DNA from 2 places in the Arthrobacter sp. B0427-1-12 genome. Region 2 is predicted to be linked to the other one. Evidence: predicted binding sites of a transcription regulator. Region 2 holds the regulator's gene; the other holds the start of a gene.
The links. Region 2 encodes LexA, which represses DNA repair genes until DNA is damaged. Its sites were predicted from a motif close to TCGAACANNTGTTCGA; they were not measured.
Positions count from the first base shown of each region.

Region 1 (14,512 bases), on a different contig from region 2:
GGAGAGCATTCCCATGGCGGTCATAAGGAACCGGGTTGAGATGGTCCGACCATCCTCGGTTACGACGTCCCATGTTGATTGGTCGTCGTTGAAGCGGGCACTTATGACCTTGGTGCTGAACTGGATGTCCTCACGAAGCGAGAACTTGTCCGCCACGTAGTTGACATAGCTCAACACTTCCGGTTGCGGAGCGAATCGTTCGGTCCAGTTCCACTCCGCGAGCAGTTCCTCGGAGAAGGAATACCCGTAGGTATAGCTCTCCGAGTCGAAACGGCAACCGGGATAACGGTTGCGGTACCAGGTGCCACCGACGTTTCCGTTCATCTCGAGGGCTGTCACCCGAACACCGAGCTGGCGGAGGCGGTACAGCTGGTACAGACCGCACATGCCGGCGCCAATGATCACGAAGTCGTAGTCCGTCTGGATAGCTTCATTCGTCTGCATGCTAATCAACATATCTGTTGATGAGCATGCCGTCAACACTAGTGTTGACAGATTTTACGTAACCGCGCATGGACGTGTCGCCGCCCTCTCCATCCCGCCCCACGTACACGTCGAATGCCCCTAGCTGCCGGATCACCTCGACGGCGACGCAATGCCGGGTCAGTCCACGCCGACCTCGCCCGTCGCTGTTGCGGTCTCTGGGCGTGCCTGCGAGGTTCCGGCGCGCTCTGTCGTGGTGTGGCAGTTCGGCCCGAGACTGTCGTGGCTTAGAGTCCGGTCTCCAATTTAGGTTTAGGCAGGGTGCAATCCTTGTCTGACCGGGATGTGGTCGGATAACACGGTCCTGTCGGTGCAAGGTCGATGCGGCCGAAGCGACTTCTGGACGATGCCTCGGTGGATGAGACCTGGTGTAAAGCGTCCGGTCTCCGGGGTCGAAAGTGTAGGTGGGGCGGGCTTCGTGGGGAGTCCCTGCTGGGTGAGGCAGGGATCGTTCACCCGCGGGGTCAATCCGGCACCGGCGCCGCTGGCTCGTAAGGGCGGATCTTCAAGCAGCCCCACCCGAAGCGGCTGTCGACCGTGGCGTGGACGAAGGGCAAAGCCGCTCCCGCGCCCATGGACGTGCTCGCGGTGGCCAGGGGTGCACCACCTCACGGTAGGAGATCCGGGCGGGCTCTTCCACGTCGATGTGCCCCGCCGAACTCGGACGGGCCGGCTGGTGAGCAGTTCGCACTGCAACGGTGGCGCCGAGGCCGCCCTGGCGATGAAAGACCGCATCGCAGGCGTAGCCGACGATGAACCGCGGTGAATTAATGCCTGACAGGCGGGACGCCAGGCCCACCATTCCCGACCTGACCATCCAATTGTTGGCGCGGAAGGTGAGAGGCTCCGGGTTCGAACTGAGGGCTAGACAGCCCAGCTCGAACCCGGAGCCTCTCACCTTCCTCGAAGGGATCCGCGCCGGTGGCGTCAAGCGTTGAGGAAGCTCCCGCCGCTTGGCAGCAGCATCTGCTTGATATCCGTGAACTCCAGGATGCCTTCGAGCCCGCATTCGCGACCCCAGCCGGACTGCTTCACACCGCCAAAGGCGTGATTCAGCGACATGCCGGCCTGGTTGATGGCAACCGTCCCAGAGCGGATCCGACGACCGATGTCCGCCGCCTCCGCGGCATCGCTGGCGTAAACGGCCGCCGACAACCCAAAGATCGTGTCGTTGGCGATGCGGACCGCGTCATCAATGTCGTCGTAGGGGATCAAAGTAGTGATCGGACCGAAGACCTCTTCCTGGGCAATACGCATCCGATTGTCCACGTCGGTGAAGAGGGTCGGCTCGAAGTAATATCCGTGCTTCAGGTGAGCGGGACGCTTGCCGCCGTAGGCCAATGTCGCGCCATCTCGGAGTGCCACTTGGACGTAGTCCTCGGTGCGCGTGCGCGCACGCTCGACGGACAACGGGCCTAGATGCGTCTCGGGAGAGAGAGGATCGCCTAGGCGCCGACTCGACAGGAAATCCATGAACGCGTCCTGGACTTCGCGGTAGCGGGAGCGTGGAGCCAGGATGCGCGAGAGCAACACGCAGACCTGACCCGTGCCGGCAGTGGCCCCATCGCCCAACGTCGACATCACCATGTCGAGGTCGGCGTCTTCAGTGATGATCGCGGGAGACTTTCCCCCAAGTTCCAGTACGGTTCGAGCGAACCGGTCCGACGTGCGCCGGATGACATCCTTCGCGATTGCCTGACTGCCGGTGACCGTCACCATGTCGATTCCGGGATGGGAGACGAGATGCTGTGTCACCTCCGTGGTCGTGGGCAAGAAGCTGATGACACCCTCCGGGAAGCCCGCCTCTGCGGCAGCATCGGCAATGAGGTGGGCACTGAGCTGGGACTCAGGGGCGTGTTTAACAATCACCGGGCACCCAGCGAGCAAGGCCGGGACGACCTTCATGCCGACGAGAGACACCGGCCCGTTGTAGGTGAGAACGGCGAGAACGGTGCCAACAGGCTCTCGACGCAGGGTCACGCCCCCGTCCGTGGATTCCCACGCGAGGTTGCGCGCTGCCTCGAGGGACGCGTTCCACGCCGCAGGAGCCGCGCCACCACCGAGCGCCTGCGAATAACCGATGGTCATGCCGGACTCTAGGACGACGGCCGGGACGATGCGCTCCAGGCGGCTTTCGATTGCTTGGCAGAATCGCTCCACGACAGCGATTCGTTCGGTGGCCGACATTCGTGGCCACGGTCCTTCGTCGAAGGCGCGGCGTGCCGCGGCCACAGCCTGATCGGCGTGCTCGATGGTAGGGGCTGACACTGTGGTCAGTGTCTGCTCAGTGGCAGGGTCGACGACATCAATCGTCGTTCCGGCGCCTGGGACCCAGTGCCCCCCGATGAAGACTCCGTCAGGGTGGGAAAGGTCAAACGCAATCTCGTGGCTAAACGTTTCGGTGTCCGACTTGGTGTCAAACATGGGGCTCCTTGCTTCGAACGACTAGATGGGCGGCGATGATGTCTCTGGCGCGCAGAAGCGGGCGGGTCGCCGTGACTTGTGTCACGCTCCGATCGTAGACATGCAGGGTTGGCTCGTCAACACTCACGTTGATTGAATGCTTAGTGAACTTCCGCTTTCCCCGTTGGCGATAAGCCGTGCAGAAGGATGCCGACGAAACCCTTGGCCACGTCATTCGCCGGGGTCGGTCCGTCCGGGCGGAACCAGCGGTGGCTCCAGCTGGTCATGCCGATCACGCCGTGGGCGATCACGCCGGCGGTCAGGCCGGAGCTGAGCGTTCCATCCTCGAGTCCCTGGGTGACGATGTTGCGCACGGCTTCGTAGTAAAGATCACCGAGCGCCGAAAGCTCCTGCCGCCATTCGTGCGAAACCGCTTTAGAGCTGCGGCCTTGACGCGCCGTGGGGCCGCGGCGACCGAAGTCCTCGGCGACGAAGATGTATAGGTGGGGGTAGTTCTCCGCGTAACTGCGCATGAGCAAGGTCACGGCTTTGGCAAGCTTCTCGGCGCCGGTACCCTCGCTGTCGCGAACGGCAAGAACCTCGTCGACATTCTTGCGCACCACCTCCTCTACGACTTGGCGGTACAACTCCTCCTTGGATGCCACGTAGTAGTAGAGGCTGGCCCGATCCAAGCCTGCGCGTTTGGCGATTTCGTTGAGTGAGGACCCGTCGAGTCCTTGCTCTCGAAAAGTCTCAGCCGCCGCCTTGAATAGCGCGGCCTTGCGGTCCTGGTAGACCGAGCTCTGATCCTCCGCTGCGGTCTTGCGTCGCCTGCTGATGTCACTGGCCAACATGGTCTCCTTTTCTGCCCCGGCACCTTGTAGTGCATCACGTTATCGGAGTGAGGATGTACTGGACGCGTAATCTGTCAACATGACTGTTGACAGATTACATGTTCGAGAGCCACCATGTGGTCAGAGGCGTGCCACCAGGCCCGCGACACAACAGGCTAAACGAGGAGCTGTTCACATGCCGACAAGACTGGCGGAAACCTCCGGGCGTGGGGCTCTGGCGTATATCGACGAAGCGGCCATCCAGCGCGCGATGGCTACTGTCAAGCGATTCGAAACGCTAAGCCTTGGCCTGCCTATCCGCCACGGCATGGGTCCGGTCGGCCCTCGTCGCCAGGCGCCGCAGCACTTTATGGTACGGGACGGGGGCGATGCTGCGATCGCGCCGGACACCATGAGTGCGCATGGGTTCTCCTTCAGTGATGATGTCCTGCTGATTCCGACGCACGGAACAACACATCTGGACGCGCTGTGCCATGTCTGGCAGGACGGCAAGATGTACGGGGATCTTCCGATGGAGCTCGTCACGAGCCGAGGTGCGAAACGGTTGGGTATCGAGGAAGCCGGCCCGGTGCTCACCAGGGTCTTAATCGTGGACGCGGTGCCGCGAGACCGGAAATGGCTCGACGTATCTGAGCCGGTTGACTTGCACTTCGTGCGGCAGCAGCTTTCCGACGCCGGCCTTACACCCGAACGCGGCGATGCGCTCTTCGTGAGAACCGGCTGGGTTGACGCCTGGACCGAAGGTGTTCAGGACCAGCGCGGTTGGGGTGGCTTAGACGTTGACGCCATCGAATGGGTCCTGGAGTGCGGCTTTTCCATCATTGGCGCCGACAACATCGGAGTTGAGATGTCCCCGGCTACCGACCCGACCTGTGCTGTCCCTTTGCACGTTGGCCTGTTGCGCGATCACGGCGTCTACTTCGCCGAACTGCTCAATCTCGAGCATTTCCGGGGCGGCCCTGCGGTTGCCGGAATGCTGATGATCGCTCCTCTGAACATCGTGGGTGCGACGGCCAGCCCCGTGGCGCCCATGGTGGTGATCTGAGTGACGTCTGACGTTGTCATCTCCGGCGTGGGGGAGGTGCACCCCGTTAGGTCATCCGGGCGGCGGGTCCACAGTTTGCTCCTGGAGGCGATCGACGCGGCGCTGGCCGACGCGGGGATTGACGCGGCACAGGTCGATGGGGTCGTGACCGAATCCAAACTCACTCCCGCGGCCTTGGCTGCGGACACCCTGTTGCCGACGATGGGGATGACGAACGTGCGATATCAGGGGCTCAGCAGTCCGGTCGGCGCCGGTATCCTCTTGGCCGTCGCTCAAGCACATGAGGTCGTCCGGTCAGGTCTGGCCAACCATGTCCTGACCTACTTCGGCGTGGACTGGGGATCCTTCGGTTCAGGCCCCACCGGAATCCACGGCGCGATGGACGCCAAACGGGAGGTGGAATACCCCGTCGGCTTCGGCGGCCCACAGCTCTACTTTGCGACCATGGCGACGAAATACGCCGACGATTACGGGTTGGATCGCACCGAACTGGCGACGATGCTCGGCGAGGTGGCTTGCTCGGCACGCCGCAACGCCATGGCCCATCCCTACGCCCAGTTGCGGCGGGAGATCGAGCTGGGGGAATTCCTGGCCGAGGACTATTTCGCGGAGCCGCTGCGCCGTTCGGATATCTCCTTGCTGAGCGACGGTGCGGTCGCGTTCGTCGTGTCTCGTGCGGGCGCCGTTGCACCTGAAAAGCGTACGGTGAGCCTTCAGGAATGGGCTCACCGGGTCCAGTCGATCCCGGACGAGGCCTTTTACACCCAAAGCCCGGACTTGCCGAAGTTCCCCGCGGCGACGGCGGTCGCTGACGCGGTCGAACGTGCGGTTGGTGCCCCATTGGCGGACGTGGACGTCCTCGAACTGTACGACTGCTTCACCGTCGCGACAGTGGTTCAACTTGAAGCACTGGGAATCGTGGACTTCGGCAAGGCCGCTGAACTCGTGTCTGGTGGAGGGCTCGACGTGACGGGGAACCGGCCAACCAATACACATGGTGGCCTCTTGGCGCATGGATATACGCTGGGAGCCTCCCATCTGGCAGAGGCAGTGGCGCAACTGCGCCATGACGCCCGGGGCCGCCAGGTGCCGGATGCCTCGACCGCGTTCGTCGGCGCCGGACCCGGTCGTCAGTACACAGGGCTCTACCTCCGGAGGAACGATGCTTGATAACGAGGACATCTACGCGGGATGGCGTAACGGTCTGGCGGCCGGACGGATCCGCGTTACCCGTTGCTCCTCGTGTGCTGCGGTGCAGTGGTATCCGTTGTTCCGGTGCCCGCAGTGTCGGGGTGAGATGTGGGAATGGGCTGACATGGACCCCGACGGGCGCGTCCACTCATGGTGCCGCGTGCATCGGGCAACCGTCGGAATCGACGGTCTATCGGCGCCCTACGTGCTGGCCCTCGTCGAGCTGTCCCAAGCGCCCGGAGTTCGGATCGTGGCCGTCGCACAAGATCCGGAGAACACGCCCTCCGTCGGTGATCGGGTACGCCTGACGATGCGTGACGTCGCCGGCGCCCCGAGACCCCACTTCGCCGCAGCAGCCCGCTAGCACAGTCTCAGCACGTGTTGGGAAAGCGGCCGTTTGGCTGCTGGGGTCGATGGGGTGAGCGTGGCTGTATGGCAGGTTCTTCCCCGCACCCGTATCCCTCGGACCTGACCGGCGAACAGTGCGAGCTGGTCGCGCCCTTGGTGCCGGTCCAGACCGGCGGCCGCCCGCCGGTTCATCCGCGCGGGCGGATCGTGGAGGCGATCCTGCACGTGGACCGGAGCGGGTGTGCGTGGCGGATGCTACCGCACGACTTCCCGCCCTGGGACACCGTGTACCGGTGCTTCCAGCGCCGGAACGCGGACGGCACCACCGAGGTGATCCACGACGCGCTGCGTTCTGCCGCTCGGGCCGCTGCCGGGCGGGACCCGGAGGCCACGGCTCAGGATCGTGGACTCCCAATCCGTCAAGGGCGCCGACACCGTCGGGGCGGACTCGCGCGGGTACGACACCGGGAAAAAGACCGACGGGCGCAAGCGCCACCTCGTCACCGACACGATCGGCCTGCTGGTCGCAGTGCTGGTCACCGCGGCCAGCTAAGCAGGACCGCGACGGCGGGCGCCTAGTCTTGGACAATGCCCGGGCGAAGGCGCCCTCCATCGCGTGTGTCTTCGCCGACGGCGGCTACGCCGGCAGGCTGGTGGGGACCGCCCGTGACCTGCTCGGGACCGCCCCGCAGATCGTGGCCAAAACCGCCGGCCAACACACCTTCGAGGTCCTGCCCCGGCGCTGCCGGTGCCTGTCCTAGGACTATGAACGGCTCCCCGAACACGCAGAGGCCATGGTCAGGTGGGCCATGATCGGGCTAATCGCCCAGCGCCTGGCACCCGCCCCGGGCAGAGGGTCCTGGCAATCCGCCAGGGCCGCCTGATCCGCTTTCCCAACACGTTCTCAGGGGGAACCATCGCGGAGGACAACGAAGAGCCCCTCGGCTTCCGCGGTGACCGTGCCGTCCGGGCCGACCAGCCGAGCAGACAGGAACCGCTTGCGGCCCTCCTCCCGGTCGACGGTCGCGTCGACGACGTAGTCGACGCCGGGCAGTGTCACGCTGCGGTAATCGGTGCGGAGATAGGCCGTCCTGGCGGGGGACTCCCGGTTCGTGTTTGAGAGCCGTCCGAGGATCTCGTCGAAAAGCAGCGGGATGATCCCGCCGTGAACGGCACCGCGTCCTCCGACGTGGGCAGCGGTGAAGGTGACGTTCGCACGGATTGCATATGTGGTCCACACGGTGATGTGCGAGGGCACCAGGGATGGATGGCCACGCCCAGGGAGGTCATGGCGTTGGCCGCTGTACCCCTGGCCAAGGGGAACACGGGCCGGTTCCAGGGCTTCGGCTACTTCCCTCAGCTTGCGGGCCGCGCCCGCAAGGGTAGCGGCATCGGCCCTGGACGTCGCCGTGATCTCCTGGACCTTGCGCAGCTCATCGAGTAACTGGGCATACTCGCCACCACCGCCCTCAAAGGTGAGGTCGGGATACCACGGATCGATGCGGATGTTCCGGCCCGAGTCTGGCGCGAGACCGAGGAATCGGTCGATGTCTGCGGGGCTGGCCGTCATGTTTTCGAGCACGTCATCCAACCTCGCGCCGATCTACCAGGAGACGGTCGCCCTCGATCGCCGGGACAAACTCGAAGCCACACCGGACTCGAAGGGCCTGGCTTACGTCATCGAGGATCGTGTTCCACTTGCTAGGTTCGGTGCCCTCGACCTGTAGCGTGAGGTCGTCACGGCCAGTCGTGCGGGTGACGATCAACTGGTACCGCGCGCTGAAATTGTGGCGGGCGAACACTGTCTTGACCGAGCCGGGGACGACGAACATGCCCTTAACCTTGGTGATGTCGCCGACCCGGCCAACGATGCGACCGATCCGCGGAGATGTTCGTCCGCAACCGCACGCGTCGGGGTTCAGCGTGTCGATCAGATCCCCGGTGCGGAGTCGGACGATCGGCAGAGCCCGCCGTTCGGGGTCCGTGACGACTAGCTCGGCCGGCCGGTCTGGAGACGCCTCAGAGGTGGGTTGTCCGGTGTGGGGGTCGATCAACTCGACGTAGACATCGTCGCGAATATGCATGCCCGGTTCGACGCCACATTCGACGGCCACTGGCCCGACGTCACCGGTCCCGTAGAACTCGCGCACTGTGACGCCGTATTCGTGCAGGATTCGCTCCTTCTCACGAGGATCATGAAGCTCGCCCATGACGATGGCCCGCTTGAGGGGCAACTGGCGACCTTGATCCCGGGCCGTGTCGAGGAGATGAACGAGGAAGGTCGGGAACGCGAGGATCGCGGTGACGCCGAGTTGCTCGATGATCTCGATGTGGCGCTGCGTGTCGCCCGAACCGCCCGGTACGACGGTAGCACCGATCTTCTCCAGGCCCTTGCCAAGGATCGAGCCGGCGATGACCCAGTTGTAGAGCGTCGTCTGGTCGACGACATCGGAAGAGGTGAATCCACCGGTCCGCATCGTATCGGCATATCGCTCGGCGATGGCGTCAATGTCCTGACTGGTGAGAGGAACGAACATCGGTCCGGGGGCGACGAAGCACCAAGCGATCTCTTCCTTCTCGACGGCTAACCGGTCCCCGTAAGGGCGGCCCGGTTCGACTGCTTCAATCAGGATCTCCTTGCTAAGCAAGGGGACCGATGCCCACGTGTCAGCGGTGATCTCGAGGCCTGCAAACTCGCGTTTATACGCCGGAGCATCCTGGGCCAACGTCGCCACCTCGAACGCTCGTTTGGGGGAACGCTGGTTGAGAAACTGGGGGTTCTTGCTCATCGATTCGCCGCGCTTTCAAGAGGAGTTTAGGATTTGTCTCATAGACTGCCATTCTTGCAGACACTCCGTCAACGATAGTGTTGAAAATCGTTCCCGCGGCCGCGCGCTCGGCCTTGTACTCTCTGCTTTTATGGGCCACCTTCGCTCAGCATCCTCCGGAGGCGTACTCATGGGCCCGGTCAAGTCTGGTTGCGGCATGGTCCCGTCCCGCCCGCCATTCAAGGCTGCAGCCGTGCGTTGCTTCTATTCCTCACCCTGCCCCTGTTGTGCGCTGGCGGCCTCGATGGCCTTCATGGGCGCGGGGCAATCGGCTGCATTCGAAACCTTCCCTGGGCCACAGTGCTAGGCGTTTTCATACCTGCCGCGCACGCTGCCGAAGGGTCCTGTGTCGAATTTATCAACTAAAGTGTTGACAAGCGAAGCGGTGTGGGCCTAGGTTCGTGGCATGACCGTTACTAAGGATTCCGCGACCGTGGATGTGCCGCTGTACCGCATCGCTCAAGGGCGCTCCGGCGACAAGGGTGACACGTCGGACATCACGGTGTTTTTCACGAGCCGCGAACTATACGACCTAGTGGGCCCACAGCTGACCGAGTCCGTGGTGCAGGAATTTCTTTCACCGCTCGTTCATGGAGGGGTGCAGCGATACCAGCTGCCAAAGCTGTTCGCCTTGAAGTTCGTTTGTCACAAGGCGCTCGGTGGCGGTGGTTCCAGCAGCCTGCGCAGTGACAATCTCGGCAAGTCGATGGCCTCAGCGCTGCTGCGTTGGGTTGCCCGTGACGTGCCGGCCGACCTCGCGACGGCGAGCCCCTTGTTTGACGGCCCGACCGCAAACCACGATGAACAGGAGCAACGATGAGTTCCCAGGTGCGACTTGCAGCAGGGCAGGCCTTCTATGGAGATGCGTCCAGGCCCGCGCATCGAACTTTGGAGTCGACCGAGGTCGACTTCATGGCCTTCGATGCGCTTGCCGAGCTGACACTGGCGATCCTGTCCAAAGACAGGAGCCGAAACCCCGAGTCTGGCTTCGCCCGCGACATGCCGCTGCTGTTCAGTTCCCTGTTGCCCCTGGCACGAAAGTCTGGTGCGACCCTGCTGAGCAATGGCGGAGGCCTCAACCCTCTGGCTGCTGCGCGGGCCGTCGTTGACCGCTGTGCGGCCGAAGGGCATGGAGACGTGGTTGTCAATGCACTGACGGGTGACGACGTCCTCGATAAGCTGAATGAGTGGCATGCGGCCGGTGTGGAGCTGTCGGACCGCGACAGTGGCCAACGGTACGAGGACCTGCCCGCCAAACCGATGTTCGCCAACGTTTATCTCGGCGCCGAATCCGTCAACCTGGCCCTGCAGGAACCGGCCGACTTCGTGGTCACGGGCCGCGTCACGGACACGTCCCTCTACCTGGCGCCGCTGATTTCACGTGGGATCATCGATTCCTGCGATCCGAACCAAGTGGCCCGGGGCATCCTGGTGGGCCACCTCCTCGAATGCGGCGGCCAGGCATCCGGTGGGAACTTCAGCGGTGACTGGTGGAACGTTCCGCGCCTCGAGGACATCGGCTATCCCATGGCCGAGGTCGACGCCCACAAGATCGTTGTCACTAAGCCACCGACGACCGGTGGCCGGGTTAGCAGAGCGACCCTGCAAGAGCAGCTGTACTACGAGATCCACGACCCCACGACCTACCTGACTCCGGATGTGACGGCTGACTTCTCCGAAGTAGACCTCATCGAGGTCGGCCAGGATCGCGTTGAGGTCACCGGAGTCAAGGGGCGGCCCGCCCCGGATACACTCAAGATGACGGCAGGGCTCGCTGATGGTTACCTCGCGACCGTGTCGCTGCCGTTCGCGTTCCCCTACGCCCTGTCGAAGGCGGAGCGAGCTGCTGACATCCTGCTCAAGCAGGCCAAAATTGAGCAGATTCCGGTGCGCGAAAGCCATGTGGAGTTCGTTGGCGTGAACTCCCTGCACGGCGGCATGGCCACGGTCCCCTCGGCAGACCAGAATGAGGTCATCATGCGGGTATCAATCCGCACCGATTCGCGCGAGGCCGCCACAGCGTTCACCAAGCTCCTGCCTCCACTGGCGATCAACACCTACCCGTTCGTCGGCGGCCTGCGCGGCGGTTCCGTCGTGAGCCAGGTGTTGCACGAGTGGAGCGTCCTGGTCCCGCGAGACCTCGTCTTGCCGGATGTTCGAGTCACGCGGGTGATCCATGAGTGAGCAGGCCGCGCCGCTCGTCCTTGCGGAAAAAAATGGCCACACGGTCGTTCTGACTCTGAACCAGCCGAAGCGTAAAAACCCGCTCAGCGATGAAGCGATCCGAGCGCTTACGGCCGAACTGCAGTCCGAAGGCGTGCGGTCGGCGGGCCTGGTGGTGCTGAGAGGAGCCGGCGGCGCCTTCAGTGCCGGTGGTGACATTGCGCAGTTCCACGACTCCTTGACCGACGTCGCCTCCGAGCAATTCCACGGCACCACGGAGTTCCGGGACATGCTGGCGGCACTCGAAGCTGTGGAGGCAATTACGATCGCCGCCGTCGAGGGTCTCGCCCTCGGTGGCGGCTGTGGCCTGACCGCCGCCTGCGACTTCGCCTTCGCGGCCGATTCGGCGAAATTTGGGTGTCCGGAGATCAAGCTGGGCGCCTTTCCGATGCTGATCGCGCCAGCATTAGTCCGGGCCATCGGACCACGTGCCACTCTGGCCCTTTCGGTCATGGGGAACCCCATCGGCGCTGCAGAGGCTCAAGCCATTGGCCTGGTGCAGAACGTGGTGCCTTCCGTCGAGTTCGAAGACTTCATCACCGGGTTCCTTGAGTCGGCCAACGCTGTTCCGGCTGATGTGTTGCGGTGGGGCAAGATGGCGATCCGCTCAGCGATGACCTCCGATTATCGCGGTGGCCTCGAAACGGGCTCGTCGCTTCGCGCGCTGCTCTTCGCTTCCCCGGCCTTTCATGGAGGAGTCACGAACTTCATCAATCGCAAACAGGGGTGAACAGGTGCGCACGTTCGAGTCAGTAGAAGAGCTTATTCGGAGTGGCCCGCCAGGGCGTGCCGTGGTCGTTGAGCCGTATGCCCGCGAGGCGGTCGAGGCCATCGTTGACGAAGTCCGCGAGTTCGGAAGCTCGGCCTACCTTGTTGGAGATGAATCCCGCATTCGGAGCGAATTGAACGCGCTTCACGCCGCGAGCCTAGATATTGAGGTTATCGCCTCAAGGAATTCAGCGCATGCGGTGGCCACCGCCGTGGGGCTGGTCAAGGAGGGCTGCGCAGACTTCGTCGTCAAGGGTTCCCTCGCGACTGCCACGCTCCTGCAGGGGATGCTCGGGCGCGATCGACTGGGTACCGGGCGGGTCGCCAGTCACCTCTATGTGATTGAAGCGCCCGCCTACCGTGGTCGCATGATCGCGATCACCGACGCCGGCGTCAACATCCATCCTGACCTAGCGACGAAAGCCGACATTATCCGGAACTCGATCGATGCACTGCGCCTTCTGGGCATCGACATTCCGAAGGTTGCCGTCCTTAGCGCGGTTGAACTGGTGAAGCCTGAACTGCCGAGTGCCACTGACGCTGCTCTCTTGGCAGTTATGGGGCGTCGCGGGCAGCTCGGTCGGCTCGAGATTGACGGTCCGTTGTCGATCGATGCGGCGATGCTGCCCGCGGCTGCACGGGATAAGTCATTGACCGGGGCCGTAGCCGGACGGGCCGACCTTCTGGTCGCACCGGAGATCAATGCCGCGAACATGACCAGTAAGGCTCTCATCGGCGAGACAGGACGTGCCATGGGCGTCATCCTGGGTACGCAGGTCCCTATTGCCTTACCGAGCCGAGGGGATTCACTCGAGACCCGCAGGCTTAGCTTAGGTCTGGTCTCGTATTTGGCCCTGCAGTCTGCGGAGCGGATACCGATGGACGCAGCAGTGCGCTAGTTCTGGCTCCGAGAAATCATCGGTGGCCCTGATTTCCTAGCGGAATCCGATGTGTTAACGCCAACCGAAAATTAGGGCTATTTCTGCCAACTGAAAATGGGGCTACTTGTGTGCTGTTCTATTGTGCCGGAGGTCTGGCGCTGGTTGGCGGAGGCGACGGTGGGGTCACCGAAGACTTCGTCCCACCGGCTGAAGGCCAGGTTGTGGGTCAGGACCAGCGATGCGTATTCGTATCTGGGCGAGACGCGTTGGAAGAATAGGTTCGCCGAGTCCCGGTCGAACGGGATGTATACGACCTCGTCGACGATCAGCAGCTCGTAGCGGCCGAGTTTGGCCAGTAGTTTCTGGGGCAGGCGGCCGCGTCCGTGGGCCTCGGCCAGGCGGGCGACCCATCCGGGGGCGGTGTCAAACAGGACCCGGTGCCCTGCGCGGGCAGCCTTGATCCCGATCCCCACGGCCGAGGTGAGCCTTGCCTGTGCCGATAGGCCCGAGCAGCACGACGTTCTTGGCTTCCTCGAGGAAGACCCCCGGTGCCTAGGTGCGCCACGAGGTTCGCGTCGGCGGCCGATTGGTGGTCGAAGTTGAAATCTTCGATCGTATTGGCTCCCGGGAAGCGGGCGGCCCGGATCCGTAGGGCCACTCTGGAGGCCTCGCGTTCGGCGACCTCGTGCCTTAGGACGGGGGCCAGGTATTCCTCGTGGGATCAGGCCGCGTCCCGGGCCCGGTCGCTTAGACAATATGAGGTGAGATCCCCGGTTCGGGCATTCTGCCCGCCGGGATGGCCATTATCGCCGGGCGGTCCCGCGGCGCCTGCTTGACAGGCAGCGTCCGGTGTGGTTGGAATGCGGCGCCGCGGGTCCTGAATCCCGGCGGTGATGTCCATCTGTCCGGACGGGCAGGAAGCGGGTATGAAGTATCAGGGCCGGGGCCTTTGTGTCACGGGTTCCGTGGGTTGCCATTGATCTGGCCCGTTGGCTTGGCCGGTCGGTCGGGGCTGCAATGGTAGTGCCACACGTGAGGCTTGGGAGGTCCCGGCTATGATCGAGCATACTTTCATCGGCCTGGATGTTCACGCGGTGAACATTGTCGGCTGCGCGTTCACCCCGGGAACCGGGGAAATCGTGCGGCAGACCATGGCCGCAGACCCGGGCGGTGCTGGCCTGGACGCGCCGCTTCGATCCGCCGGTCAAGGCCGTGTATGAGTCCGGTCCGGGCGGGTACGTCTTGGCCCGGTTCCTGCAGGATGCCGGCGTCAACTGTGTGGTTGCCGCGTCCTCGAAGCTGCTGCATGCTCCCGGGGACCGGGTGAAGACCGACCGGCGGGACGCATGGGTCCTGGCGGAGATGCTCGCGGTTGGCGCCGTCACCGAGGTGCGCATCCCGGATGCTGCAACCGAGGCGCTGCGGGATCTGTCCTTAGCTGCGCGCGGCCGCGGCCCGGGACCTGGCCCATGCCCGCCAGTATGTCAA
Region 1 covers NZ_JBNHIC010000019.1:23,046-37,557, forward strand. The annotation lists gene AC5RWU_RS12675 (flavin-containing monooxygenase) at 1-444, opposite strand, end outside; gene AC5RWU_RS12680 (aldehyde dehydrogenase family protein) at 1,411-2,907, opposite strand; gene AC5RWU_RS12685 (TetR-type transcription factor C-terminal domain-containing protein) at 3,048-3,740, opposite strand; gene AC5RWU_RS12690 (cyclase family protein) at 3,916-4,785, shown strand; gene AC5RWU_RS12695 (thiolase family protein) at 4,786-5,955, shown strand; gene AC5RWU_RS12700 (Zn-ribbon domain-containing OB-fold protein) at 5,948-6,340, shown strand; partial or broken gene AC5RWU_RS12705 (transposase) at 6,409-6,651, shown strand; gene AC5RWU_RS12710 (transposase) at 6,692-6,877, shown strand; gene AC5RWU_RS12715 (hypothetical protein) at 6,906-7,085, shown strand; gene AC5RWU_RS12720 (PaaI family thioesterase) at 7,229-7,906, opposite strand; gene AC5RWU_RS12725 (phenylacetate--CoA ligase family protein) at 7,908-9,113, opposite strand; gene AC5RWU_RS12730 (AtuA-related protein) at 9,559-9,972, shown strand; gene AC5RWU_RS12735 (acyclic terpene utilization AtuA family protein) at 9,969-11,336, shown strand; gene AC5RWU_RS12740 (enoyl-CoA hydratase/isomerase family protein) at 11,329-12,105, shown strand; gene AC5RWU_RS12745 (phosphate acyltransferase) at 12,110-13,042, shown strand; gene AC5RWU_RS12750 (ATP-binding protein) at 13,120-13,497, opposite strand; partial or broken gene AC5RWU_RS12755 (hypothetical protein) at 13,635-13,730, opposite strand; gene AC5RWU_RS12760 (hypothetical protein) at 14,080-14,244, shown strand; gene AC5RWU_RS12765 (IS110 family transposase) at 14,237-14,512, shown strand, end outside.
Region 1: a site for LexA is predicted at 3,831-3,846, ahead of AC5RWU_RS12685 (TetR-type transcription factor C-terminal domain-containing protein). Genes of this name have one in related genera too.

Region 2 (14,512 bases):
GGAAGGCAAAACCGCCTCCCGCGCACTGGGCTACGCCCAGTTCCTGCGCGTGCTCGACGGCGTCCGTACCGTTGGGCAGGCGGCTGAGGAAACGATCGTGGCCACCCGCCAGTTCGCCCGCCGCCAGCTGACCTGGTTCCGGGCGGACCCGCGGATCCACTGGCTGGACTGGGAAGATCAGCAGCTGGTCGCCAAGGCAGCGGCGGCAGCCATGGATCCGGCGGCGCCGGGCGCACCGGGTAGGCTTGAAAGGTGACGACGACGGAAATGACCCCCGGTGAACCGAACTCCCGTACCCCGCAGGCAACCGGCGCGCAGGCAGCCGTTCCCGTACCGGCCGGCGGCCTGGCTGCCCTGCAGGGCCTGGCGTTCGCGAAGGGACATGGCACCGGCAACGACTTCGTCCTGGTCGCCGATCCGGACGGTGTGCGCCAAATCGGCCGCGATGAAGCCGCCCTGCTGTGCAACCGCCACCACGGAATCGGTGCCGACGGGCTGATCCGCGCGGTGCCGTCGCGCTTCCTCCCGGAGGGGCAGGCGCTGCTTGAGCAGGATCCGCGGGCGGAATGGTTCATGGATTACCGCAACGCCGACGGGTCGCTGTCGGAGATGTGCGGCAACGGCGTGCGCGTTTTTGTCCACTTCCTGCTTGCGGAAGGCCTCGTGGACCTGGCTTCCGGTGAGGCCCTGACGATCGGCACGCGCGGCGGAATCAAGGTCGTGAGCCGGTCCGCCAACGGTTATGCCGTCGACATGGGGCCCTGGGAATTCATCTTCCCGGACCGCGCCCGGGCCAAGGCGATGGATTCCGTGGTGGAAGCCGAGGGCCTGGAAGTGCCGCGTCCTGCGCTGTCCATCAGCATGGGCAACCCCCACACCGTCGTTGCGCTGGCGCACCTGGAGGAACTCGGGGCCACCCAGTTGTTCGAGGCACCGCGGGTGGAACCGGTTCCGGAACACGGCACGAACGTCGAGTTCGTGGTGCCGGCGGAGCCGCTCGTGGAGGACGGCTGGGGCAATATCACGATGCGCGTGCATGAACGCGGCGTGGGGGAGACCCAGTCCTGCGGCACCGGTGCATGCGCCGCGGCCGCTGCCATCCGCTACTGGGCCGGGCAGGATGCGCCGGTCCAATGGAACGTAGCCGTCCCGGGCGGACTGGTGCGCGTACGGTTCCTGCCGGGCGCCGACGGCCGCGAGCATGTGGAACTGAGCGGTCCCGCCGTGCTGGTTGCCCGGGGCAGCATCGTTTAGCGCAGCTCAGGCGCCGGAACTGCGGCGGACGCGCAGGATGCGGAAGGCCTTCGACGTGCTCTCCCGCGTCACCCTGAAGTCCTCGTCCAGTTCCGCCCCCAGCCAGCGCTGCAGGGAATCCGAACCAAGGTTCTTCTGGACCACCAGCCAGGCGGAACCTCCCGGTGCCAGCCGCGGCAGCCACCGCATCAGGAGGGAATGCAGTTCGTTCTTGCCGATGCGGATTGGCGGATTCGACCAGATGGTGTCGAACGTCAACGCCGGGTCCACCTGATCGGGCAGGCTCGCCGCAACATTGGCCAGGCCCAGCAGGCGCGCGTTGTCATTGGTCAGCGCGATGCAGCGTTCATTGACGTCAATTGCGTAGACCTTGGCATGCGGTGCTTTCAGCGCCATGGTCAGTGCAATGGGCCCCCAGCCGCAGCCGATGTCCAGGAGGTTTCCGGTCGGGGAGGGCGGAGGCACGTCCGCCAGCAAAACGGCGGTGCCTTTGTCCACGCCGTCCGGGCTGAAGATGCCGGAGGAAGTCTGCAGGTTCCGGGTCTCACCCGCCAGCACAACCTGGAGCGGCCGGCGGGTTCCGGGACCGGTCGGCTGTGCGCTGAAGTAGTGATCGGAGGCCATGATTGCTCAGGATAATGCGCCCCGGCGGGGAAGGAAATTTATGCTTGCCTAACAAATTTACGCCCCTGATAATCGCAGGCGCTGTCGCGCCGGCTGTGGATTTCCCGGGGAAATGTCCGCGGCGGGGTCTACCATTGATATACACACTTTCCAAAGGAGAGCATGACAACCAACAACTCCAGCGCCAATTCTCCGGATCGCAAGGATTCCGAAGCGGAGCTGAGCCGGGACGAGATCCAGGCAGTCATCAACCGCATTCTTTCCCATGACGCCGCGTCCGCCGCCAAGGGGGCAGCAGCGCGGCGGATTCCAGAGGGGCCCGCCCGCAGGCAGCCGGAGTCGGCTGCTGACCAGGACGCCGGTGCCGGGCAGCGCGTCCGGGCCCAGGCCATTTCCGACCTGGCGGAGGAGCACTCGGAATACGACGGGGACCAGCAGGATCTCGCCGAACGGCGCGCCTTGCGCCGCGTGGCGGGGCTGTCCACGGAACTCGAAGACGTCACCGAGGTCGAATACCGTCAGCTGCGCCTGGAACGGGTCGTCCTGGCCGGGCTCTGGACCGAGGGAACAGCGGCGGACGCGGAAAACTCACTGAAGGAACTGGCTGCGCTGGCCGAAACCGCGGGCTCCGAGGTGCTGGACGGGCTCGTCCAGCGCAGGCTCAAGCCGGACCCGGGTACATTCCTGGGCTCCGGAAAGGCGGAGGAACTCAGGGAAATCGTCATGGCCACCGGTGCGGACACGGTGATCGTGGACAGCGAGCTGTCCCCGTCGCAGCGGCGCGGACTGGAAGACATTGTCAAGGTCAAGGTCATCGACCGGACAGCCCTCATCCTGGATATCTTCGCCCAGCATGCGAAGTCCCGCGAAGGCAAGGCCCAGGTGGAGCTCGCCCAGCTCGAATACCTGCTCCCGCGCCTGCGCGGCTGGGGCGAGTCCATGTCCCGCCAGGCCGGCGGCCGCGTCGGCATCGCCGGCGGCGGCATCGGCTCACGCGGTCCCGGCGAGACGAAGATCGAGCTGGACCGCCGCCGCATCCGTACCCGGATGGCCAAGCTGCGCCGGGAAATCGCGGGCATGAAGCCCGCGCGTGAGACCAAGCGGGCCAACCGGCGTCGTAATGCTGTTCCGTCCGTAGCCATTGCCGGCTACACCAACGCGGGCAAGTCCTCGCTGCTGAACCGGCTGACCGATGCGGGCGTGCTGGTCGAGAACGCGTTGTTCGCCACCCTGGATCCCACCGTGCGCCGGGCCGAAACCCCTGACGGCATCGGCTACACCTTGGCGGATACCGTGGGATTCGTGCGTTCCCTGCCCACCCAGCTGGTGGAGGCGTTCCGGTCGACCTTGGAGGAAGTTGCAGACGCGGATCTGATCCTGCATGTGGTCGATGTCTCGCACCCCGATCCGGAGGGCCAGATCGCCGCGGTCCGGGAAGTCTTCGCCGAAGTGGATGCGCGCAACATTCCGGAGATCATTGTGCTGAACAAGGCGGACGCGGCTGATCCGTTCGTGGTTGAACGGCTGCGCCAACGGGAGCCGCGGCACGTGGTGGTCTCGGCCAGGACCGGCCAGGGTATTCCGGAACTGCTGGAAGCGATCAGCGACGGCATCCCGCGGCCCAGCGTCAAGCTCCAGCTGCTGATTCCCTACCACCGCGGGGACGTCCTTAGCCGGCTGCACGATGAGGACGCCGAGATCCTGTCCCTGGACCATGTGGAGGAGGGCACCGAGGTCCAGGTCCTGGTCCGCGAGGGCCTGGCCGCCGAACTGGAACCGTTTGTCCGGCATGGCTGAGGGCTCCCGCGGCGCCCTGGAACTGCTGGATGTGGCCGTGGCGGCCATGGGCGGGCAGAACCGGGCCGGACAGCATGAAATGGCCCGCCAGGTGGCTGAAGCGATCGAGACCGGAAACCATCTGCTGGTCCAGGCCGGCACCGGAACCGGCAAATCGCTGGCCTACCTTATTCCGCTGATCCGCCATGCGCTGGACAGTGACAAGCCTGCGATCGTCTCCACTGCGACGCTGGCGCTGCAGGCGCAGATCGTTGGCCGGGACCTGCCTCGGCTGCTGGATGCGGTCCAGCCGAAGCTGCCCCGTCCGGTGGACGTGGCCCTGCTGAAAGGCCGGGGCAACTATGTCTGCAAACACAAACTGCAGGGTGGCTTTCCGGACGAGGACGCGCCCGCAGCGCTGTTCACGCTGGGTGAGGACGCCGCAGCCTCCCATCCCGCCCCGGAGGCGGGGCCGGGCGGCACAGGAAGCGGCGGGCGCACCGGTGGGCCGGCGACCGCCCTGGGCCGGGACATCGTCCGGCTCCGCGAATGGGCCGAGGAGACGGAGACCGGCGACCGTGACGATCTGACGCCGGGGGTCAGCGACCGCGCCTGGCGGCAGGTGTCGGTCACCGCGATGGAGTGCCTCGGCGCGCAGAAATGTCCGCTCGCCGAGGAATGCTTCAGTGAGCGGGCACGCGCGGCGGCGGCGGAGGCCGACGTCGTAATCACCAACCATGCGATGCTGGCCATCAGCGCGTTCGAGGGCCTTGCCGTCCTGCCGGACTATGACGTGGTCGTCATCGACGAGGCCCATGAACTCCAGGACCGCGTCACCGGCGCGGTCTCCGGCCAGCTGTCCGCAGCGATGGTAACCGCGGCGGCGTCCGCGGTGCGCAAGCATACCGGCGTCAGCGGCGAGGCCCTCACCGCCGCCGCCGGGCATCTGGAAGCGGTGCTCGACGGCGTCCCCTCCGGCCTGGTGCCGTCCGGACTCAGCGAAGCGCAGGAACTGGCGGTGGTCCAGGTGCGCGAAGCCTGCCGGGCCGCGCTCTCCGATTCGAAGCCGGACAGCACCGCGGCCGCCGACGGGGGCCGGCAGCTGGCGCGTTCCCGGCTGACGGTCATCCTGGAACTGTGCGAACGGATGATCGACGCTGCCCGCGCCGGCGAGGTCCTGTGGATCTCCCGCGCCGCCGCCTTTTCTCCGCAGGGCGGCTACGCCGCTGAAGACGAGACGCAGCCGGCCACGATCAACATTGCACCCTTGTCCGTGGCAGGCCGGCTGCGGGAAGGCCTCTTCGACGGCCATACGGTCATTCTTACCTCGGCCACCCTGGCCATCGGCTCGGCGTTCGAACCGGTGGCCGGATCGCTGGGCCTGCTCGGAGAAGGAGCGCCCAGCTGGTCGGGAACCGACGTCGGCAGTCCCTTCGACTATCCGAAGCAGGGCGTGCTCTATGTAGCCAAGGACCTGCCCAAGCCCGGGCGCGGCGTTTCGGAACAGCAGCTCGACGAACTGGAGGCCTTGCTGCGGGCGTCCAACGGCGGTGCCCTGGGACTGTTTTCCTCCCGGCGCGCAGCCGAGGAGGCGGCCGATGCCATGCGACTGCGCCTGGACCTGGACATCCTCTGCCAGGGCGAGTCGTCCATGTCAGCGCTGGTGAAGCAGTTCGCCGCGGAGCCGGATACCTGCCTGTTCGGCACAATGTCCCTGTGGCAGGGCGTGGACGTGCCGGGGCCGTCGTGCCGGCTGGTCATCATCGACCGCATTCCGTTTCCCCGGCCGGACGACCCGCTGATGACGGCCCGCACCCGGGCGGTGGCCCAGGCCGGCGGCAATGGCTTCATGAGCGTTTCGGCGACCCATGCGGCTGTGCGGCTGGCACAGGGGGCGGGGCGTCTGATCCGGGCCGCCGGCGACCGGGGCGTGGTGGCAGTACTGGACTCCCGGCTGGCTACGGCCCGTTACGGCGGATTCCTCCGGAGTGCGCTGCCGCCGTTCTGGGGCACCACGGACCGGGCGACGGTCCTTGCGGTGCTGCAGCGGCTGGCCGGGACAGCATGAGGCCTGCCACCGTCAGCGGCAGGCCACCAGGTCAGAGCGACCGCAGCACCGACACGACTTTGCCCATGATCGTGGCGTGGTCCCCAAGGATCGGCTCGTAGCGGGTGTTCTGCGGCAGCAGCCAGGTATGGCCGTCGCGCTGCCGGAAGGTCTTCACCGTCGCTTCGTCATCGAGCAGCGCGGCCACGATTTCGCCGTTCAGGGCGCTCTGCTGGCGGCGGACGACCACCCAATCGCCGTCGCAGATGGCAGCATCGATCATCGAATCGCCGGACACCCGGAGCATGAAGAGCTCCCCGTGGCCCACCAACTGCCGGGGCAAAGGTACGACGTCCTCCACCGACTGGTCGGCCAGGATAGGGCCGCCGGCGGCAATGCGGCCCACCAGTGGGACCATGGCCGTATCCGCCGCACTGGCCAGGTCAGCCACCGGGGTTCCCTTGGTGCTCCGCAGCACGCCGGGTTCATCAACGCCGGCGATCTCCACCTTGCCCTGGTCCAGCGTGAGCGGAATCAGGATCTCCATGGCGCGCGGCCGTTTGGGATCCCGCCGGATGTAGCCGAGTTTCTCCAGTTGGATCAGCTGGTGGGTGACGCTGGACAGGCTGGCCAGCCCAACCGTATCCCCGATCTCGCGCATGGACGGCGGATAGCCGTTTGCGCTGATCGAACGCTGGATGGTCTCCAGGATCTTCTTCTGCCGGGGCGTCAGCCCTTTTGACTGCCGCCGTGTACGCCGGGCCTTGCCGCCGGATTCGGTCTGGGGTGCCGGCACGTTCTCCTGCGCGGTACTGCCTTCCATGGCCGTACTTCCTTCCTTATTTCGTCAGTGGCGGCTGGTGCTGTGTGCGTGCGGCCTCCTCTTGCTTTAACGCTAGGTGAGGCACGGCACTATTTCAAACATTTGTTCGACTGTGTCTCGACATGTGTCGTTGGTTAGTGCTAAAACTGCTCTTGTGCCGGAATCGAACAGGGATTCGATGCGGCACGTGGAGGGTTTCGAAGGATCGAACCGTTCGAGCCAGAAAGGTAACCGCTATGACCGCCCAGATTGCACTGCACTTTCCGCCTGGCACCACCGGCCCTGCGAAGGGCTTCGGGGCCCTGCTCCCGGCCGTCCGGCCGGCTGCTGCCCGGTTCCGGTTGACGCGCCGCGGCAGGCTGGTGTTGGTGGGGCTTCCGCTGATGCTGCTGGCGGTGGCTCTGTTGACCCTTGCCGGCTCCGTCACGGCCCCGGCCACGGCATCGGGTGATCCGCTTGTCGCTGCGGAGCCGGAGGTTGTCACCGTCGGCCCTGGTGAATCTTTGTGGTCGCTCGCCGTTGAGCTTGCTCCCGGACAGGACCCGCGCGAGGTGGTGGCAGAGATTATCCAACTTAACAATCTGGACACCCCGCTGGTCCACTCCGGACGGCAACTGTTCGTCCCGGCATCCCGCTAAGCGTTCGGATTGCACGGTCCAGCCAGGATGGCGCTGTCTGTGGCGCCCGCCACAGGATTCCGTCTCGCACGCTGAATCGTCTTAAACTAGGCCAGTGACTGAACAGCTTGAGGCCCTGAACCACCTTCCCCTCCGTGATGACCTGCGCGGCAAGCATCCCTACGGGGCGCCTCAGCTGGACGTGCCGATCCTGCTGAATGTCAACGAAAACACCCATGGTGTACCCGCCGAGGTGCACCGGGCCATTGTTGAGGCAGTAGGCCAGGCCGTGGCTGGCCTCAACCGTTATCCGGACCGTGAATTTACGGTACTGCGCCAGCTGCTGGCGCAGTACCTGGGACATGGACTGACCGCGGACAACGTCTGGGCGGCCAACGGTTCCAACGAAGTGCTGCAGCAGATCCTGCAGGCCTTCGGTGGCCCCGGCCGCACCGCGATAGGCTTCCCGCCCACCTATTCCATGTATCCGCTGCTGGCCAGCGGCACCGGTACTGCGTATGTCACCGGAACCCGGGATGCCGGCTTCGGACTGGACGCGGCGTCGGCGGCGGAGCAGGTGGCCGCCTCCGGCGCGAATATCGTGTTCCTGTGCTCACCGAACAACCCCACCGGCACGGCGCTGGGGCTCGACGTCGTGGAAGCGGTGTACGAGGCAGGCCGGGCCAGCAATGCGATCGTGATCGTCGATGAGGCCTACGCTGAGTTCTCCCACGCCGGCACACCCAGTGCCCTGACGCTCCTGCCAGGGCGGGAGCGGCTGATCGTCTCGCGGACCATGAGCAAGGCGTTTGCGCTGGCCGGTGCGCGGCTGGGCTATCTCGCCGCGGCGCCCCAGGTTGCCGACGCCCTGCGCCTGGTGCGGCTGCCGTACCACCTTTCCGCCATCACCCAGGCCACGGCGACGGCGGCGCTGAAGCATTCATCGGCGCTGCTGGCCAATGTGGAGGACATCAAGACCCAGCGGGACCGGATCGTCCGCGAGCTGAAGCGGATGGGGCTGACGCCCGCTGACTCGGACTCGAACTTCGTCTTTTTCGGCGGGCTCCGGAACCCGCAGGCGGTCTGGGAGGGACTGCTGGAAGCCGGCGTCCTGATCCGCGACGTCGGCATTCCGGGCCACCTGCGGGTGACGGCGGGAACGGAAGCGGAGACTACGGCGTTCCTCGAGCGGCTCGAGCAGCTCATCTGATTTTCATTATTCTCCTAGACTATTAAGCGCGGCAGCTGCGCCTCCCGCGGCCAGCGCACCCACCACCACTTTCCAAAGGACAGCAATGACCGTGGACATTTCCACCGGACGGACCGCCCGCCTCGAGCGCACCACCAGCGAATCATCAGTGCTCGTGGAGCTCAACCTGGACGGCACCGGCCGCTCGGACATCAGCACCTCCGTGCCCTTCTACGACCACATGCTCACGGCGCTGTCCAAGCACTCGCTGATCGACCTGACCGTCAAGGCCACCGGCGACACGCACATCGATGTCCACCACACGGTCGAGGACGTCGCCATTACCTTCGGCGAGGTGCTCAAGTCCGCGCTGGGCAGCAAGGCCGGAATCCGCCGCTTCGGTGAGGCAACGGTGCCGCTCGATGAAGCGCTGGCCAACGCCGTCGTCGATATTTCCGGGCGGCCGTACCTGGTGCACGGAGGTGAGCCGGCCGGACAGGAATACCACCTGATCGGCGGCCACTTCACGGGATCGCTGACCCGCCACGTCTTCGAGGCCATCACCCTGCACGCCCAGATCTGCCTGCACATGCGGGTGCTGTCCGGGCGGGATCCGCACCACATCGTGGAAGCGCAGTTCAAAGCCTTTGCCCGCGCACTCCGCGCAGCGGTTGAGCCGGACCCGCGGGTGGAGGGCATCCCATCCACCAAGGGCGCACTGTGAGCGTGCCGCCGCGGGTAACCGTTCTTGACTATGGTTCCGGGAACATCCGGTCCGCGGTCAGGGCGCTGGAGCACGTTGGCGCCGAAGTGACGCTGAGCGCCAAGCCGGACGATGTGCTCCATGCCGATGGTCTGGTTGTCCCCGGCGTGGGCGCCTTTGCTGCGGTCATGAACGGACTCAAGTCCGTGGATGCGCTGCGGATGATCGGCCGGCGGGTTGCCGGCGGCCGGCCGGTGCTGGGCATCTGCGTGGGCTTGCAGATCCTCTTCGAAGAGGGCGTCGAACATGGTGTCCGCACCCAGGGCATGGGGGAGTGGCCGGGCACTGTGGAAAGGCTGCCCGCCAAGGTGGTTCCCCACATGGGCTGGAACACGGTCAGGGTGCCGGAAGGCTCCAGGCTCTTCACCGGCATCGAGGACGAGCGGTTCTATTTTGTGCATTCCTACGGCGTGCAGGCATGGAATTTCGATGTGACGCAGCCGCTGATGGCGCCTCCGCTGGTCACGTGGTCCGACCACGGCGGTCCGTTCATCGCCGCCGTCGAGAACGGGCCGCTGTCCGCCACCCAGTTCCACCCGGAGAAATCCGGTGACGCAGGAGCGCAGCTCCTGAGGAACTGGACCTCGGGGCTGAAGTAGGACAAGCATGTGGAGTATTGTCTTGATGGGCGCTGCCGGGCTGCTGGCTGGCGGTGCCATTTCCTTCCGCCGGCAGAAGCTGCCCGTGTGGCTGGTAGCCAGCTTCTGGGTCCTGGCGGCCATGGCCCTCCTGGCTGCGTGGCTGCTGACGTTGGAGCCACCAGCGTCCTGACCGCGCCGGCTTCCATTGGCGCGGAGCCGTTTTCCTGACTGGAGCCCCACCGGCCGGCAGCCAGTCTGCCGGCTCTGTCGAACCCAAACCAACCGCTGAGAAAGCAGACCCCAACCATGACTTCGTTCAACGAAACGCCCATCCTGGAACTCCTCCCCGCCGTTGACGTGGCGGACGGCCAGGCGGTCCGCCTGGTACAGGGCGAGGCAGGAAGCGAAACCAGCTACGGGGATCCGCTGGACGCGGCCATGGCGTGGCAGAACGACGGCGCGGAATGGGTGCATCTGGTCGACCTGGACGCCGCCTTCGGCCGGGGCTCCAATCTGGAGCTGCTCGAACGAGTGGTCAAGCAGCTGGATATCAAGGTTGAACTGTCCGGCGGCATCCGGGATGACAGGTCGCTGGACAATGCGCTGGAACTTGGTGCCCACCGCGTCAATCTGGGAACCGCGGCCCTTGAGAACCCGGAATGGACGGCCCGCGCCATTGCCCGCTACGGCTCCGCGATCGCCGTCGGCCTCGATGTCCGCGGCACCACGCTGGCTGCCCGGGGCTGGACCAAGGAAGGCGGCGATCTCTGGGAGGTCCTCGCCCGCCTCGAGGACGCGGGCTGCTCACGGTATGTGGTCACCGATGTCACCAAGGACGGCACGCTGAGGGGCCCGAACCTCGAGCTGCTGCGCGAGGTGGCATCGCGGACCGACAAGCCGGTTGTCGCTTCCGGCGGCATTTCCAGCCTTGACGACATCGCCGCCCTGCGCGAACTGGTCCCGCAGGGCGTCGAAGGAGCGATCGTGGGCAAGGCGCTGTACGCCGGCGCCTTCACGCTGCCGCAGGCGCTGGACGTGGCCGGACGCCGGGCCGAGTAGTCCGTGACTGAACCGCAGGTGCCCAAACGGCACCTTCCCGGACATATTGCTGCGGCTCTGGCTAAGGCCGGCGGGCCGGCGGACTCCGCCGGCCGGCCCTGGGCCGGCCGGGACCTCAGCGGCGACGGGAACCCGCTGCATAATTTTGATGACGACGACGGCCTGGCCGACGCCGGCTATGCCGCCGCAGTACGCCGGCTCATCGCAGGCGACGGCACCGAGGCCGGCGTCATTCAGGCACTGGCCAGCGCCAGGGTGTTCGTGCCGATCGTCGCGGAACTGGGCGAGGAAGCGGACGGCGGCCACGGGCTCGCCGCCGACAAGCAGGCCGATATGGCGCTGGTGACGCTGAAGGCGCCGGACGGCCGCAAGGCCCTGCCGGTGTTCAGCTCGGTTCGTGCGCTCCAGGCCTGGCACCCGCAGGCACGGCCGGTGGCGGTGTATGCCGCCCGGGCGGCCCTGTCCGCGGTCGCGGAGCAGGCGGAGCTGATGGTCCTGGACCCGGGAGCGGAAATGACTTTCGTGGCGCGCCGTCCGGCCGTATGGGCGCTGGCGCAGCAGAAGGCATGGCTGCCGGCGTATGCCGATGCGGCGCTGGCCGGTATTGTGTCCTCAGCAGCGTCGGGCGAGCCTCGCATCCTGCAAATCCGGCTGGAGGCCGGCAGCGGCGTTGCTACCCGCACGGCGGCGGGCCAGGCGGTCCCCGGCGGTGGGCCGGGGCCGGAACTGCGGCTGGTTGTCCGCCTCGAACCCGGACTGGAGCAGGACGAAGTCAGGGATATCGTCGGCGCCTTGCAGCGCTCCCTGAGCACGAACCAGGATTTCGTGGAGCGGGTGGACTCTCTTGAGGTCAAGCTCACGCGCTGAGCCGCGGGCAGTCGGCCTGGACGGCACCGGGCCGCCCCGCGCTGGGCGGGACGGCCCGGTGCCGCGGGCTAGTTCACCGGGCCGGTGAATTTTTCGCCGGGGCCTTTGCCGGGTTCGTCCGGGAGGACCGAGGCCTCACGGAAGGCAAGCTGCAGTGAGCGCAGGCCGTCGCGCAACGGGCCGGCATGCTGGCTGCCGATCTCCGGTGCGGCTGCCGTGACGAACCCGGCAAGCGCCGTGATCAGCTTCCGTGCCTCGTCGAGGTCCTTGAGTTCGTCGGCGTCCTCGCCCGCGGCGAGGCCGCACTTCACCGCAGCGGCGCTCATCAGGTGGACTGCCGCCGTCGTAATCACCTCCACGGCGGGAACTTCGGCGATGTCGCGCATCTGCCGGCTGGCCTCCAGCTCCTCAGCGCTGGGCTGGTCGCCTGGGAAGGAGTGGCGGGTGCTCTCGGTGGACGGATTATTGTCTGCGGTACTCATACTGGTAAGCTTGTCACAGACCGACTGGATGTCGTTATTCAACCGGCCCGTGAAACTGCCCCCAGGGGCGGTCACCGGACGGGGCGGCATCCGGTTCGCAAGCGGAGACCTCTCCCACCCGCGTTGGCCTCTTCCCACTGGGAAGCAAGTGCTGCCGGGTTCCGGTCGGTGATTCACGGCAGGCTTCCGGCGGAAGCCCCGGCCGTGACGGCAGTTGCCCTCGGGGGCGGTTGCCGCCGATCCTCCGAGGCCTTCGATTGCACTGCAGTCGGAGGCCTTCTCCTTTTGCAGGTGAAACCAGACCACCACGGTGGACCTAGAGTTACAGGAGCTACACATTAGCGAGCCACGAATCAATGATCGAATCCGCGTCCCGGAGGTGCGGTTGGTCGGACCGGCTGGTGAGCAGGTTGGCGTTGTCCGGATCGAAGATGCCCTTCGCCTTGCTGCCGAGTCCGACCTTGATCTTGTTGAGGTAGCACCGCAGGCCAAGCCTCCGGTGTGCAAACTCATGGATTTTGGCAAGTACAAATATGAAGCTGCTGTCAAGGCCCGTGAGGCCCGCAAGAACCAGACGAACACGGTGCTCAAGGAGATCCGCTTCCGTCTGAAGATCGACAAGCATGATTACGAAACCAAACGTGGTCATGCCCTGCGGTTCCTCGGTGCCGGTGACAAGGTCAAGGCTATGATCCAGTTCCGCGGCCGTGAACAGCAGCGTCCGGAGATGGGCATCCGCCTGCTCCAGCGCTTCGCCGAGGACGTTGCTGAAGTCGGGATTGTGGAATCGAGTCCGCGGATCGACGGACGCAACATGGTCATGGTGATCGGCCCGGTCAAGAACAAGGCCGAGGCCAAGGCGGAGGCCCGCCGCGAAGCGCAGCGTTCCGAGGCCAAGGCTGCCAATGAGGCCGCCAAGAGCGCCAAGGAAGATGGCCGGGTGGATGTTTCATCGGACAAGGCGCCGTTGACCCAGAGCCTGGGCGACCTGCTTCCCGAGGGACTGACCAAGGCTCAGGCCGCGCCACAGGAAGCAGTGCCGGAAGCGCCCGCAGCGCAGGAGGCTCCGGCGGTGGCGGCTCCGGCTGCGCAGGCCGAGCCTGCGGTTGAGCCGGCTTCGGCGCCCAAGCCTGCTACTGAGGCCACGCCGGCTGCGGCACCCAAGCCTGCTGCTGAGGCCATGCCGGCTGCGGCACCCAAGCCTGCTGCTGAAGCAGCGCCGGCCGCGGCACCGAAGCCGGTTGCTGAGACCAAGCCGATTGCTGAGACCAAGCCGGCTGCGGCGTCCAAGCCTGCTGCTGAAGCAGCGCCGGCAGCGGCACCGAAGCCGATTGCTGAGACCAAGCCGGCTGCGGCACCCAAGCCAGCCATGCCCAAGCCCCGTCCGATGGCCAAGCCTGCCGCGCCCAAGCCCGGCAAGGGTGCTCCGCGCAGCACTTCCGGCCAGAACAGGCCCGGGACCGCCAGGTAACGGCCACGGCCGTTGGCAGCGGTGCCGGCCACGGCCGAGTGCCGCGGTACGGGCCGGGCGAGCAGATAAACAACCGGCGCGCCGCCAGGCGCGCCCCAAGACCCAAGGGCCATGCCCGCGGACTTACGTAAGGAGATCGGTAGCCATGCCGAAGATGAAGACCCACAGCGGCGCCAAGAAGCGCTTCAAGCTGACCGGAAGCGGCAAGCTCAAGCGCCAGCAGGCCAATCGCCGCCACTACCTGGAGCACAAGGCCTCGACGCTGACCCGCCGTCTGGCCAGCGACAAGCTCGTGTCTCCGGCCGACGCCAAGGGCATCAAGAAGATGCTGGGCGTCTAACCCAGACCTTTGATTGGGGGATCGCTCGATCCCTCATCATTCCACCAAAGCATCTCAGGCACGGCCCGGTCGCGGGCGCGCAAGGTCTGGGAGAGATTTTTAAGGAGTACGCACGTGGCACGTGTGAAGCGGGCAGTCAACGCCCACAAGAAGCGCCGGGTCATCCTTGAGCGCGCATCCGGTTACCGCGGACAGCGGTCCCGTCTGTACCGCAAGGCCAAAGAGCAGGTCATCCACTCGCTGGTCTACAGCTACAACGACCGCCGCAAGAAGAAGGGCGACTTCCGCCGCCTGTGGATCCAGCGCATTAACGCTGCATCCCGCGCCAACGGCCTGACCTACAACCGCCTGATCCAGGGCCTGAAGGCCGCCGAGATCCAGGTTGACCGCCGCATGCTGGCGGACCTGGCCGTCAACGACGCCACTGCCTTCGCCGCGCTGGTCCAGCTGGCCAAGGATGCGTTGCCGGCCGACACATCGGCTCCGGCCCAGAAGGCGCCGAAGGCCAAGGTTGTGGCCGCAGCGACTGCCGCTCCGGTGGCCGAGAAGGTCCTGGCCGAGAGCGAGGTTGCCGGCGCCGTCAAGGGCGTGCAGGGCGCTTCCGCCCCTGAAGGCTTCA
Region 2 covers NZ_JBNHIC010000007.1:72,902-87,413, forward strand. The annotation lists gene miaA (tRNA (adenosine(37)-N6)-dimethylallyltransferase MiaA) at 1-256, shown strand, start outside; gene dapF (diaminopimelate epimerase) at 268-1,254, shown strand; gene AC5RWU_RS07160 (class I SAM-dependent methyltransferase) at 1,261-1,878, opposite strand; gene hflX (GTPase HflX) at 2,041-3,675, shown strand; gene AC5RWU_RS07170 (ATP-dependent DNA helicase) at 3,668-5,722, shown strand; gene lexA (transcriptional repressor LexA) at 5,754-6,497, opposite strand; gene AC5RWU_RS07180 (LysM peptidoglycan-binding domain-containing protein) at 6,761-7,162, shown strand; gene AC5RWU_RS07185 (histidinol-phosphate transaminase) at 7,257-8,351, shown strand; gene hisB (imidazoleglycerol-phosphate dehydratase HisB) at 8,437-9,054, shown strand; gene hisH (imidazole glycerol phosphate synthase subunit HisH) at 9,051-9,692, shown strand; gene AC5RWU_RS07200 (hypothetical protein) at 9,700-9,864, shown strand; gene priA (bifunctional 1-(5-phosphoribosyl)-5-((5-phosphoribosylamino)methylideneamino)imidazole-4-carboxamide isomerase/phosphoribosylanthranilate isomerase PriA) at 9,981-10,733, shown strand; gene AC5RWU_RS07210 (SseB family protein) at 10,737-11,600, shown strand; gene AC5RWU_RS07215 (DUF1844 domain-containing protein) at 11,669-12,082, opposite strand; gene infC (translation initiation factor IF-3) at 12,393-13,553, shown strand; gene rpmI (50S ribosomal protein L35) at 13,699-13,893, shown strand; gene rplT (50S ribosomal protein L20, sunset domain variant) at 14,008-14,512, shown strand, end outside.